DNA from 3 places in the Mitsuokella sp. AF21-1AC genome. Region 3 is predicted to be linked to each of the others. Evidence: riboswitches for the same ligand, from Rfam matches in the RefSeq annotation. Region 3 holds a riboswitch; each other region holds the start of a gene.
The links. A riboswitch is a leader RNA that binds a small molecule or an ion and turns the genes downstream of it on or off. The one in region 3 is predicted to bind thiamine pyrophosphate.
Positions count from the first base shown of each region.

Region 1 (3,271 bases), on a different contig from region 3:
GCGTTGTGGTCGATGAATTTGACCTCGTGAAGCGCGTGAATCTCGCGTCTGTCCCCAAAATCGTCGAGACGGAAGAACATATCTACGAGGCCAAAACGGTCATCCTGGCCACGGGCATGAAGCGCCGCAAGATGCCGCTGCCGGAGGCCGCACGCTATGAGGACCGCGGCATCCATTACTGTGAGCTCTGCGATGGCCATATGTATCAGGATAAGGTAATCGTCGTGATGGGCGGCGGTAATGCAGCCGTCGATGCGGCCAACTATCTGACGCGCTATGCGAAGAAACTTTATCTCATCCACCGCTCGGAGCTCCGGGCTGATGAGGTGTCTCAGAAACGCCTCTATGCCAATCCCGCCGTCACGGTCATGCTGCAGACGGAAATCACGGCGCTTGCCGGTGAGAAACGCCTCGAGTCCATTCAGGTTCTGCACAAGGATACGGGCAAGAGCGAGGAACTGCCGGTCGATGCGATTTTTGTCAACATCGGCGTCGTGCCGAATACCGAACTCTTCCGCGGGCAGATTCGCCTGACGGAGAGCGGCCGCATCCCTGCCGGCGAGGACTGCCGCACGGAAATCCCGGGCGTCTTCGCTGCCGGCGATGTGCGCGAGAAGGAAATCCGCCAGCTCACGACGGCTGCGGCTGATGGCACGACGGCTGCCCTGCTGGCTGAGCGCTACATTCGCCAGCTTGAGGATTGAGCCGTTTCCCGTCCTTCCATGTAAAATATTTGATTTCAGATAAGGAGTGTTCTCTTATGGTAAAAGTTTATTCGATCACGACCTGCCCCTGGTGCGATAAGGTCAAGAAATATCTCAAATCCCGTCATGTGGAGTTTGAGGAGCACAACATCGAGCTCAGCGATAAGGACCGCGATGAATGCTACAAGATCTCCGGCGACCTCATCGTGCCAGTCACAACCGTCAACGGCAAGGATTTCGTCGTGAGCTTCGATAAAGCCAAGCTCGACGCTCTGCTCGGACTCTGATACCATATCCCTTCCTGTCACCGGCTGCTCGTCAGCCGGTTTTTCTGCTGCTCCAAATTTTCAGTGCAAAAGGTGTCCGGATACCGTATAATGAATAGAGAGTTATGAAAGCGAAAACATTTGCTCGATAGATGAGAGGGGCAAGACGATAGAGGTAGAAGATATGAGCAGGATTTTCAAGGGACCTGGCAGGAAGCTCCGGGACCAGGCGGCTCAGGGCATTGTCGAGTATGCGCTGATACTGGCCTTCGTGGTCGGCGTGGCCGCGGCAATCTTTGCCAACGGCGGCCTGGCGGATGCCATTGGAGAAGCATTTTTTAATGTGTCTACGACCATCAGCAATGCCATCGATGGTTCGAATGAAGCCAAGCAGAAACGCTTGCAGAAAACGTTGGACGATGCACTGCGTCAAGCTATCAAGAATGGAAGAATTGAAATTGCTGCGGGGAACTGGGTAGAGATTGATGTTCAACAAGAAGTCAATTCAGACTATGGACACAAATATGCAACAAATGGTGGTTCGAGTGGAAAACCTGGTGTAAAAATCGATGGTAAAGATTACACTAGATTTACAGGAATTTGGAATGCGACTTCGCTTAAAGAATATGAAATGAATGTCGGTCAGGAAGGCGGCTGGATTGGTGTTCGTATCGAATCGTTGGGGAATGGCTCGTATATTTCACATTATTATACGGGTCAGGAGCAATCTTCCAGTGGTGTTGGCAATAGCAACTATAAAAATACAACATATATGAACCAAACTTATGGAAAAGATGGTACGGAATATAATATTTCATGGACGACCAATAAATAATTGACTTAAGGACGAGGCAGGAAGTGCTTGCTATTTTTTCATCCTTTTGCTACAATAAACAAGAACAAACACAATATGACGATTTCACTAGGGGAGCCGCTTGCGGCTGAGAGGATTTTCCGACCCTTGGAACCTGTTGGGGTAATACCTGCGTAGGGAAGTGACAAAGCAAATTTTGCCGTCCGGTACGCCGGGCGGCTTTTATTTTTAGGAGGAATAGCCATGTCGACACAAATGCAGCAGGCCCGTGAAGGCCGCATCACCGATGCCATGAAGATCGTGGCCGAGGAAGAGAAGATTCCGGTGGAAACCATCCGCGAACGCGTGGCCAACGGCACGATTGCCATCTGCGCCAACATCAACCACAAGAACCTGCGCCCGCGCGGCGTCGGCGAGGGCCTGCGCGTCAAGGTCAACGCCAATATCGGCACGTCGAGCACCTTCCCGGACATCGAGCCGGAACTCGAGAAGCTTGACGAAGCCGTGCGCTGCGGCGCCGATGCCGTCATGGACCTCTCGACGGGCAACAACATCGACCTTTCGCGTCAGCGCATCATCGAGCATTCACCCATCATGGTCGGCACCGTGCCGCTCTATCAGGCAACGGTGCGCTCCATCCGCGAACACGGCGCCGTTGTCGAGATGACGGATGACGACATCCTCGAGACGATCGAGCAGCAGGCCAAGGACGGCGCGGACTTCATGACGCTCCACTGCGGCGTCACGCGCAGCGCCATCGAGCGCATGCGCCGCCAGGGCCGCATCATGGACATCGTGAGCCGCGGCGGTTCCTTCATCGCCGGCTGGATGCTCCACAACGAGATGGAGAACCCGCTCTACGAGCATTACGACGATATCCTCGACATCTGCGAGAAATACGATGTGACGATCAGCCTCGGCGACGGCATGCGTCCGGGCTGCACGGCTGATGCTACGGACCGCGGCCAGCTCACGGAGCTCATCACGCTTGGCGAGCTTGTCGACCGCGCCTGGAAACGCGGTGTCCAGGTCATGGTCGAAGGGCCGGGCCATGTTCCCTACGACCAGATTGAGGCGAACATGAAGCTGGAGAAACGCCTCTGCCGCCATGCGCCGTTCTATGTCCTCGGCCCCCTCGTCACGGATATTGCGCCGGGCTACGACCACATCACCGCGGCCATCGGCGGCACGCTTGCGGCCGTCTCGGGAGCGGACTTCCTCTGTTACGTGACGCCGGCGGAGCATCTGGCCCTGCCGACGATCGAGGATGTCCACACGGGCGTCATTACGAGCCGCATCGCTGCCCATGCCGCCGACCTCGTGCGCGGCGTACCGGGTGCGCGCGAATGGGACCGCGAGATGGCGAAAGCCCGCAAGGTACTCGACTGGAATCGTCAGATGGAACTCGCCATCGACCCGGACCTTGCCAAGAAGAAACGTGGTGCGCGCAACCCCGCTGATGAAGGTGCCTGCTCGATGTGCGGCGA
Region 1 is NZ_QRVW01000036.1:3,536-6,806, reverse strand. Features, by position in the region: gene DWX75_RS10835 (NAD(P)/FAD-dependent oxidoreductase) at 1-704, shown strand, start outside; gene DWX75_RS10830 (glutaredoxin domain-containing protein) at 761-991, shown strand; gene DWX75_RS10825 (Flp family type IVb pilin) at 1,155-1,805, shown strand; TPP riboswitch at 1,885-1,981, shown strand; gene thiC (phosphomethylpyrimidine synthase ThiC) at 2,028-3,271, shown strand, end outside.
Region 1: it holds a riboswitch for thiamine pyrophosphate, as region 3 does, so the genes downstream of both, thiC (phosphomethylpyrimidine synthase ThiC) here and DWX75_RS08860 (hydroxyethylthiazole kinase) in region 3, are expected to answer to the same signal.

Region 2 (3,271 bases), on a different contig from region 3:
GTGCCGGGACCTCCATTTTTGCATGGAAAACCAGATGAACAGGAGAGATTGAAGATGACAGCAGTGACAAGCAACCGCAATGAGCAGTGGAAACAGGAAAAGGACGGCCTCGACATTTTCGGGGAGATCGAGGCGCTTTCCGGCAAAGCGTTCTCGGAGCTCGACCCCGGCGACGTCGAGCGGCTCAAATGGGCCGGCATCTACGCGCAGCGGCCGCGCGACGGCCATTTCCTCGTGCGCGTCAAGCTGCCGTCGGGCACGCTTTCAGCCGCGCAGGCCGAGGTGCTCGCGGATCTCGCGCACGCGTACGGCAGGGATGAGGTGCAGATCACGATCCGCCAGGCCGTGCAGATCCACAACATCACGCTGCGCGACGCCGTCGTTATCCGCCGCGCCCTCGCGGAGGCCGGCCTGAGCTCCGTCGAGGCCTGCGGCGATGTGCCGCGCACGATCCTCGGCAATCCGCTCATGGGCGTCGACCCCGAGGAACTCCTCGACACGACGCCGCTCGTCGAGGAGACGTACCGCTTCTTCCTCGGCAACCGCGACTTCTCGAACCTGCCACGCAAGTTCAAGGTGTCGATCTCGGCAAATCCGCACGACGCCGGCTTCGCGCGCATCAACGACCTCGCGTTCGTGCCGGCCCGGCGCGCGGGCGAGACGGGCTTTCACGCCTACGTGGGCGGCGGCCTCTCGGCGGAGCCGTACCTCGCGCAGAAGCTGCCGTTCTTCATCCGCCCCGAAGAGGTGCTGCCGGTCGCCAAGGCCGTGGCGACGCTCTTCCGCGACGAAGGATATCGCGAGAAGCGCAATCACTGCCGCTTGAAATACCTCGTCGCGGATCTTGGCATCTGCGCCGTGGCCGCGAAGATCACGGCCCAGACGGGAACGCTCGAAGCTGGCGGCGAGGAGGTCACGGCGCCGTGGCAGTACGGCCGCTTCTACGGCGTCCACGCACAGAAGCAGCCGGGGCTCTCGTATGTCGGCGTGCATCTCGCCAAGGGCCACATCGAGGCCGCGGACCTGCGCGCCTTTGCAGGGCTTGCGAAGACCTACGGCACGGGCCGCCTGCGCACGACGAATTCGCAGAATCTCATCCTGCTCGACATCCCCGCTGAGCGCCTCGACGCATTGCTTGCCGAGGAGCTCTTTGCGCGCTATCCGCTGCAGCCGGGGCTCTTCTCGGGCTACGCGTCGTCGTGCACGGGCAATGCCTACTGCAATTTCGCGCCGATTGAGACGAAGGACCGCCTGCAGCAGCTGACGCAGGCGCTCGATGCGGCGTTCCCCGCGGCCGACGTGCCTGTGCGCATCAATCTGACGGGCTGCTTCCATTCGTGCGCGCAGCCGCAGATCGCGGACATCGGCCTGACGGGCGGCCGCGCGAAGGTCGACGGCGAGGTGACGCCCGTCTACACCGTGCAGGTGGGCGGTTCGCTCGGCCCCGATGCGGCCTACGCTCAGCCGCTTGCGGGCCGCGTGGCAGATGCGAAGCTCTTCGCGGCACTTTGCGCACTCGTCGCGCATTACTTCGCCGTGCGCGAGGCGGGCGAGGCCTTCCACGAAACGGTGCGCCGTACGCCGCTCGCGGACTGGCAGGCCGTCCTTGCGCCCTATCTCGTGTAAAGCAGGCGTTTTTTCGCGGAAACGGTTGTAATTCTGTATCGTTTCGTCTATAATAAAAAGCGTTTTAAGGATTTTACAATTCCATAGACACGGGGAGCTTGCCCGGCGGCCGCAGCGCGCGGCGTCAAAGCAGGCTGAGAGGGAGTTCGTGACTCCGACCCGGGAACCTGATTTGGATAATGCCAACGTAGGGATGCGCAGGAAATGCGATCGAGCGATGTTTCTGCATGTACAGGGAGACGACCAGAGTCAGGTTGCCTCCCTTTTTGTTTTGGCTGGTGGCGTTTTGAGCATGCCGGGACGTTGGGGAGCTGTGATTTTCGGAGGAGGATGCAAGATGGTACGAATCAATGGCGAGCTGCAGGCAAAAGAGGGCCTGAGCGTGGCGGATTATCTGGCGGAGGCCGGCTACGACCGGCGGGCCGTGGCCGTGGAGCACAACGGCGTGATCCTCGCGCGCGAGGCCTACGATACGACGGTGCTCAGCGATGGGGATGAGGTCGAGGTCGTCTGCTTCATGGGCGGCGGCTCGGGCGCCGGTGATAAGGAAGCAAAAGACGATGCACTCGTCATCGGCGGCCACACGTTTCACTCGCGCTTCATCCTGGGCTCGGGCAAGTACTCGCTGAAGCTCATCCAGGCGGCGGTCGAGTATGCCGGCGCCGAGCTCATCACGGTGGCCGTGCGCCGCGCCAACACGAAAGAGAAGGAAAACATCCTCGACTACGTGCCAAAAAATATCACGCTCCTGCCGAACACGTCGGGTGCGCGTACGGCGGACGAGGCCGTGCGCATCGCACACCTTGCGCGGGCGCTCGGCTGCGGCGATTTCGTGAAGATCGAGATCATGCGCGACTCCAAGTATCTGCTGCCGGACAACAACGAGACAATCAAGGCCACGGAAATCCTCGCGAAGGAAGGCTTCATCGTCATGCCCTACATGTACCCCGACCTCAACGCCGCGCGCGACCTCGCAGCGGCCGGTGCAGCCGCCGTCATGCCGCTTGCAGCGCCCATCGGCTCGAACCGGGGACTCGCGACGAAGGAATTCATCCAGATCCTCATCGATGAGATCGACCTGCCGATCATCGTCGACGCCGGCATCGGCGCGCCGTCGCAGGCATGCGAGGCCATGGAGATGGGCGCGGCGGCCATCATGGCCAACACGGCGCTCGCGACGGCCGGCAATGTGCCGCTCATGGCTTCAGCCTTTGGCGACGCCATCCGGGCGGGCCGCAAGGCGTACCTTGCGGGGCTCGGGCGCGTGCTGAGCCGCGGCGCCGAGGCTTCCGACCCGCTGACGGGTTTCCTGCGCAATTGAGGAGGTGGCAGTTATGAAAGAGAATCAGTTCCTCGTGGATTCCAGCCGCCTGAGCGAGGCCGCACTCGCCAAGAAACACCGCCTTGAGCACGATCCCTCGTGCCGCACGGACCCCATGGCCTATCTGCCGGATATGGAAGAGATCCGCTCCGATGTGCGCGAGAAGGTCATCGCGGCCATGAACGCCTACGATCCCGATGCCTACACGATCCAGGACGTCCGTCGCGCGCTCGACCACCGCATCTGCAGCGTCGAGGATTTCAAGGCCCTGCTGTCGCCTGCCGCGCAGCCCCTGCTCGAGGAGATGGCAAGGCGTGCGCGGCT
Region 2 is NZ_QRVW01000033.1:13,175-16,445, forward strand. Features, by position in the region: gene DWX75_RS10545 (nitrite/sulfite reductase) at 55-1,626, shown strand; TPP riboswitch at 1,707-1,837, shown strand; partial or broken gene thiS (sulfur carrier protein ThiS) at 1,964-2,143, shown strand; gene DWX75_RS10550 (thiazole synthase) at 2,144-2,947, shown strand; gene thiH (2-iminoacetate synthase ThiH) at 2,961-3,271, shown strand, end outside.
Region 2: it holds a riboswitch for thiamine pyrophosphate, as region 3 does, so the genes downstream of both, thiS (sulfur carrier protein ThiS) here and DWX75_RS08860 (hydroxyethylthiazole kinase) in region 3, are expected to answer to the same signal.

Region 3 (3,271 bases):
CTTTTTTAGCACCTCTTGGAAATCGTTTGGGTTTCTTTTAGAAATCATGTGCAGCAAGCAGGATTTTTGCCCGGTACCGGGGAATAACATAAAGAAACATCCCGTAATGGGGAAGACTATTCCAGCTGCTGCCTGTCTGCATGATGGCCGCTGACTGGAACCGGGAGGAGGAAGATGCCTTATGATGTCCAAGAGAAAGGGGATGGCCGCTGCTTTGCTGGCACTGTCCCTGTGGCTGGCTCCCTATGGGGAAGCCTCGATGGCACCTGTAGCTGCAGAACCCGTGGCAACGGCTGAACCGTCAGCACCGGCAGCAGCGCCTGCCGAAACGGTGGTGCCGCTCGATGCCAGGGCTTCGCTGGATAAGGCTTTCGATCAATTGGCAGAAGTCAAGAACGGGACGTATGATTTGTCGCTGGTGGCGACGACGCCGAAGGGCAGTGCCACGCTTACGAGCGGCATCTCATTTGTATCCGAGCCGTACACGCGCGCAAAGGGGCAGATGGCCATCGGTTTTTCGCTGCCGGGCGCGCCGGAATTTGAGCGCGATCTCGCCTACTACATCCGCGAGACGGAGCAGGCCACGGCCTTTTACTGCCGTCTCGGCCATGGCGAATGGGAGAAATCCGTGACGAAGCGCCAGCCGATGGACAAGACGGTCAACGGGTTCTGGACGGCGGCTTTCCGCAACGGCTTCATGGATTTTGCGAAGGATGTGCAGTTTGACGTGAAGGAAGGAGCGGCACAGACGTACCTCGTGACGGTGGATGGCAAGGCCCTCGGCAAGCTCTATCTCGAGAATGAGCACCCGAACCTCGCCAATGCCGACATGCAGAAAACGCTGGAGTCAATCCTTAAGAATGTGCCGGATTTCACGTATACGGTGACCATCGATGAGGAGAAGAACACGCTGACGGATTTCCACGCCAATCTGACGGAGCCCATCCGCAAGGCGGGGCTCATCTATCTGAAGCGCAGCGATATGACGCGCGAGGATAAGGATTCGTACCGCAAGGCTCTCGAAAACAGCACGGTGGAATTGAGCCTCAAGGGCCGTGACTTCAACGAGCTCGAGGATGTGCAGGTCCCCGCTGAGATCCTGGCCAGTGCGCGCGATATCAAGGCCGGCACGGCCAATGAAAACGCCGCGCCTGCCGGCAAGAAGGCAGACGTCAAGTAAAATCGCATATCGATTATTTGCAGGGGTACACCTCGGTGTTGAGAAGGCATGGCCTGACCCTTAGAACCTGTGGAGTCAAGACTCGCGAAGGGAGCAAAGAAATTCGGAGCTCGCCGGCAGGCGGGCTCTTTTTGACGCCGGGTCTCCTGGAGAAAGAAAGGCAATGGTGATAGATATGGAACTGGAAGAAATCAAGCAGGGCATTCTCCTGGCCGTCCGCAAGGCGAAGGAGACGACGCCGCTCGTGCCATCCATCACGAATTCGGTGACAATCAATTTCGTGGCGAATGCGCAGCTGGCGGCCGGCGGTTCAGCCGCCATGGTCTATCTGCCCGATGAAGGGACGGGCATGGCGGCTCTCGGCAGTGCCATGTACATCAACATGGGGACGCTGTTGCCCATCTACGAGAAGACGCTGCCGCTGACGGCGCACAGCCTGGCTGATCATCACCATCCCTGGGTGCTCGACCCCGTCGGCATCGGACTCGGCGGCATGCGGCGGGACCTTTTGCTCGCGTTCCGCCAGACGCCGCCGGCCATCGTGCGCGGCAATGCGTCGGAAATCATCGCGCTCGCGAATCTCTGGCAGCTCGATTCGGGCATGGCGGCTGACGGCGTGCGCGGCGTCGATGCGACGGACAGCGTGCGCGAGGCAAAGCTGGCGGCCGAATCGCTGGCCCGCTTCACAGGCGGTGCCACGGCCGTGTCGGGCCCCCTTGATCTCGTGACGGACGGCACGACAACGGTCATGAGCGAGGGCGGCTCAGAGCTTTTCACGAAGGTCACGGGTGCCGGATGCTCTCTCGGCGGCGTGGCAGCCGTCTACGCCGCTGTGACCACGCCATTTTTCGCGGCGCTGGCGGCTGTGCAGGCATACAATTTCGCCGGAAAGAAAGCCGAACAGCGTGCCGGCGGACCGGGTACTTTCGCCGCTTATTTCCTCGATGAGCTCTATCAGGCAAAGCCCGAGGAGATTGCGGACAATCCGTTCTATATGATATGAATCGATGGCATGAAAAGGGGGCTTTACGATGAATGCGCTGATTGCGGTGGCCATTGCTCCGTGCGGGACCGGTGAGGAAATGTCGTCTTATGTCGGCGAGGTCGTGCAGGTCATCCGGGAATCGGGACTGCCGAACCGCACCAATTCGATGTTCACGGAGATCGAAGGCGAATGGGATGAGGTGATGGCCGTGGTGAAGAAGGCCACGATGGTGCTGGCCGACCGCGGTATCCGCACGGAGGTGGTCCTGAAGGCGGACATCCGTCCGGGTTATCAGGATATGATGCATGGCAAGCTGGAACGCATGGAGAAAAAGATTGCCATGGCAAAGGCGAATCAGGTGAATCAGGAAAATCAGGAAGGAAGCGATGCGAAGTGAATATGCGTGAACGACTCGATATCTCCGCGTACTTTGTCGTGGGGCCGGAGAACACACTCGGGCGGCCGGTGCCAGAGGTTATCCGCGCGGCGGTCAGCCACGGCTTTACGTGCCTGCAGCTGCGTTCCAAGACGGCATCGGCAAGGGAGCTCATAAATCTGTGCGGCGAGACGGCTTGCGTGCTGCAGGAGCTCCACAAGGAGGACGCGGTGGCCTTGCTTGTCGATGATCGTCTCGATGTCGTGCTGGCCGCACGTGAGCAGGGCATCAAGGTGGATGGCATCCATGTGGGGCAGAGCGATGTGCCCGTGAGTGTCTGCCGCAAGTATCTTGGCGAGCGCGGGGTCATCGGCCTCTCCGCCCGCACGAATGAGCTTCTCGATTACGTCCGCCATGCCGATACATCCGATATCGATTATTTTGGCGCGGGGCCGCTGCACGAGACGCCGACGAAGCGCGACTGCGGCCGCGGGGCCGATGGGCGCGTGATCACGCGGAGCTTTGAAGAGCTCACGGAGCTTCACCGCATCAGCCCGGTGCCCGTCGTTGTGGGCGGCGGCGTCAAGGCCTGCGATCTGCCTGCACTCAAGGCGACAGGCGTCGAAGGTTTCTTCGTGGTCAGCGCCGTGGCGGGAGCTGAAAATCCCGGCCGGGCAGCGAAAGAGATGGTGTCCATCTGGCGAAAATCCTGAGCTTTTTGCCTGTGAAT
Region 3 is NZ_QRVW01000023.1:8,822-12,092, forward strand. Features, by position in the region: gene DWX75_RS08855 (hypothetical protein) at 182-1,180, shown strand; TPP riboswitch at 1,192-1,290, shown strand; gene DWX75_RS08860 (hydroxyethylthiazole kinase) at 1,344-2,183, shown strand; gene DWX75_RS08865 (MTH1187 family thiamine-binding protein) at 2,212-2,562, shown strand; gene DWX75_RS08870 (thiamine phosphate synthase) at 2,565-3,254, shown strand.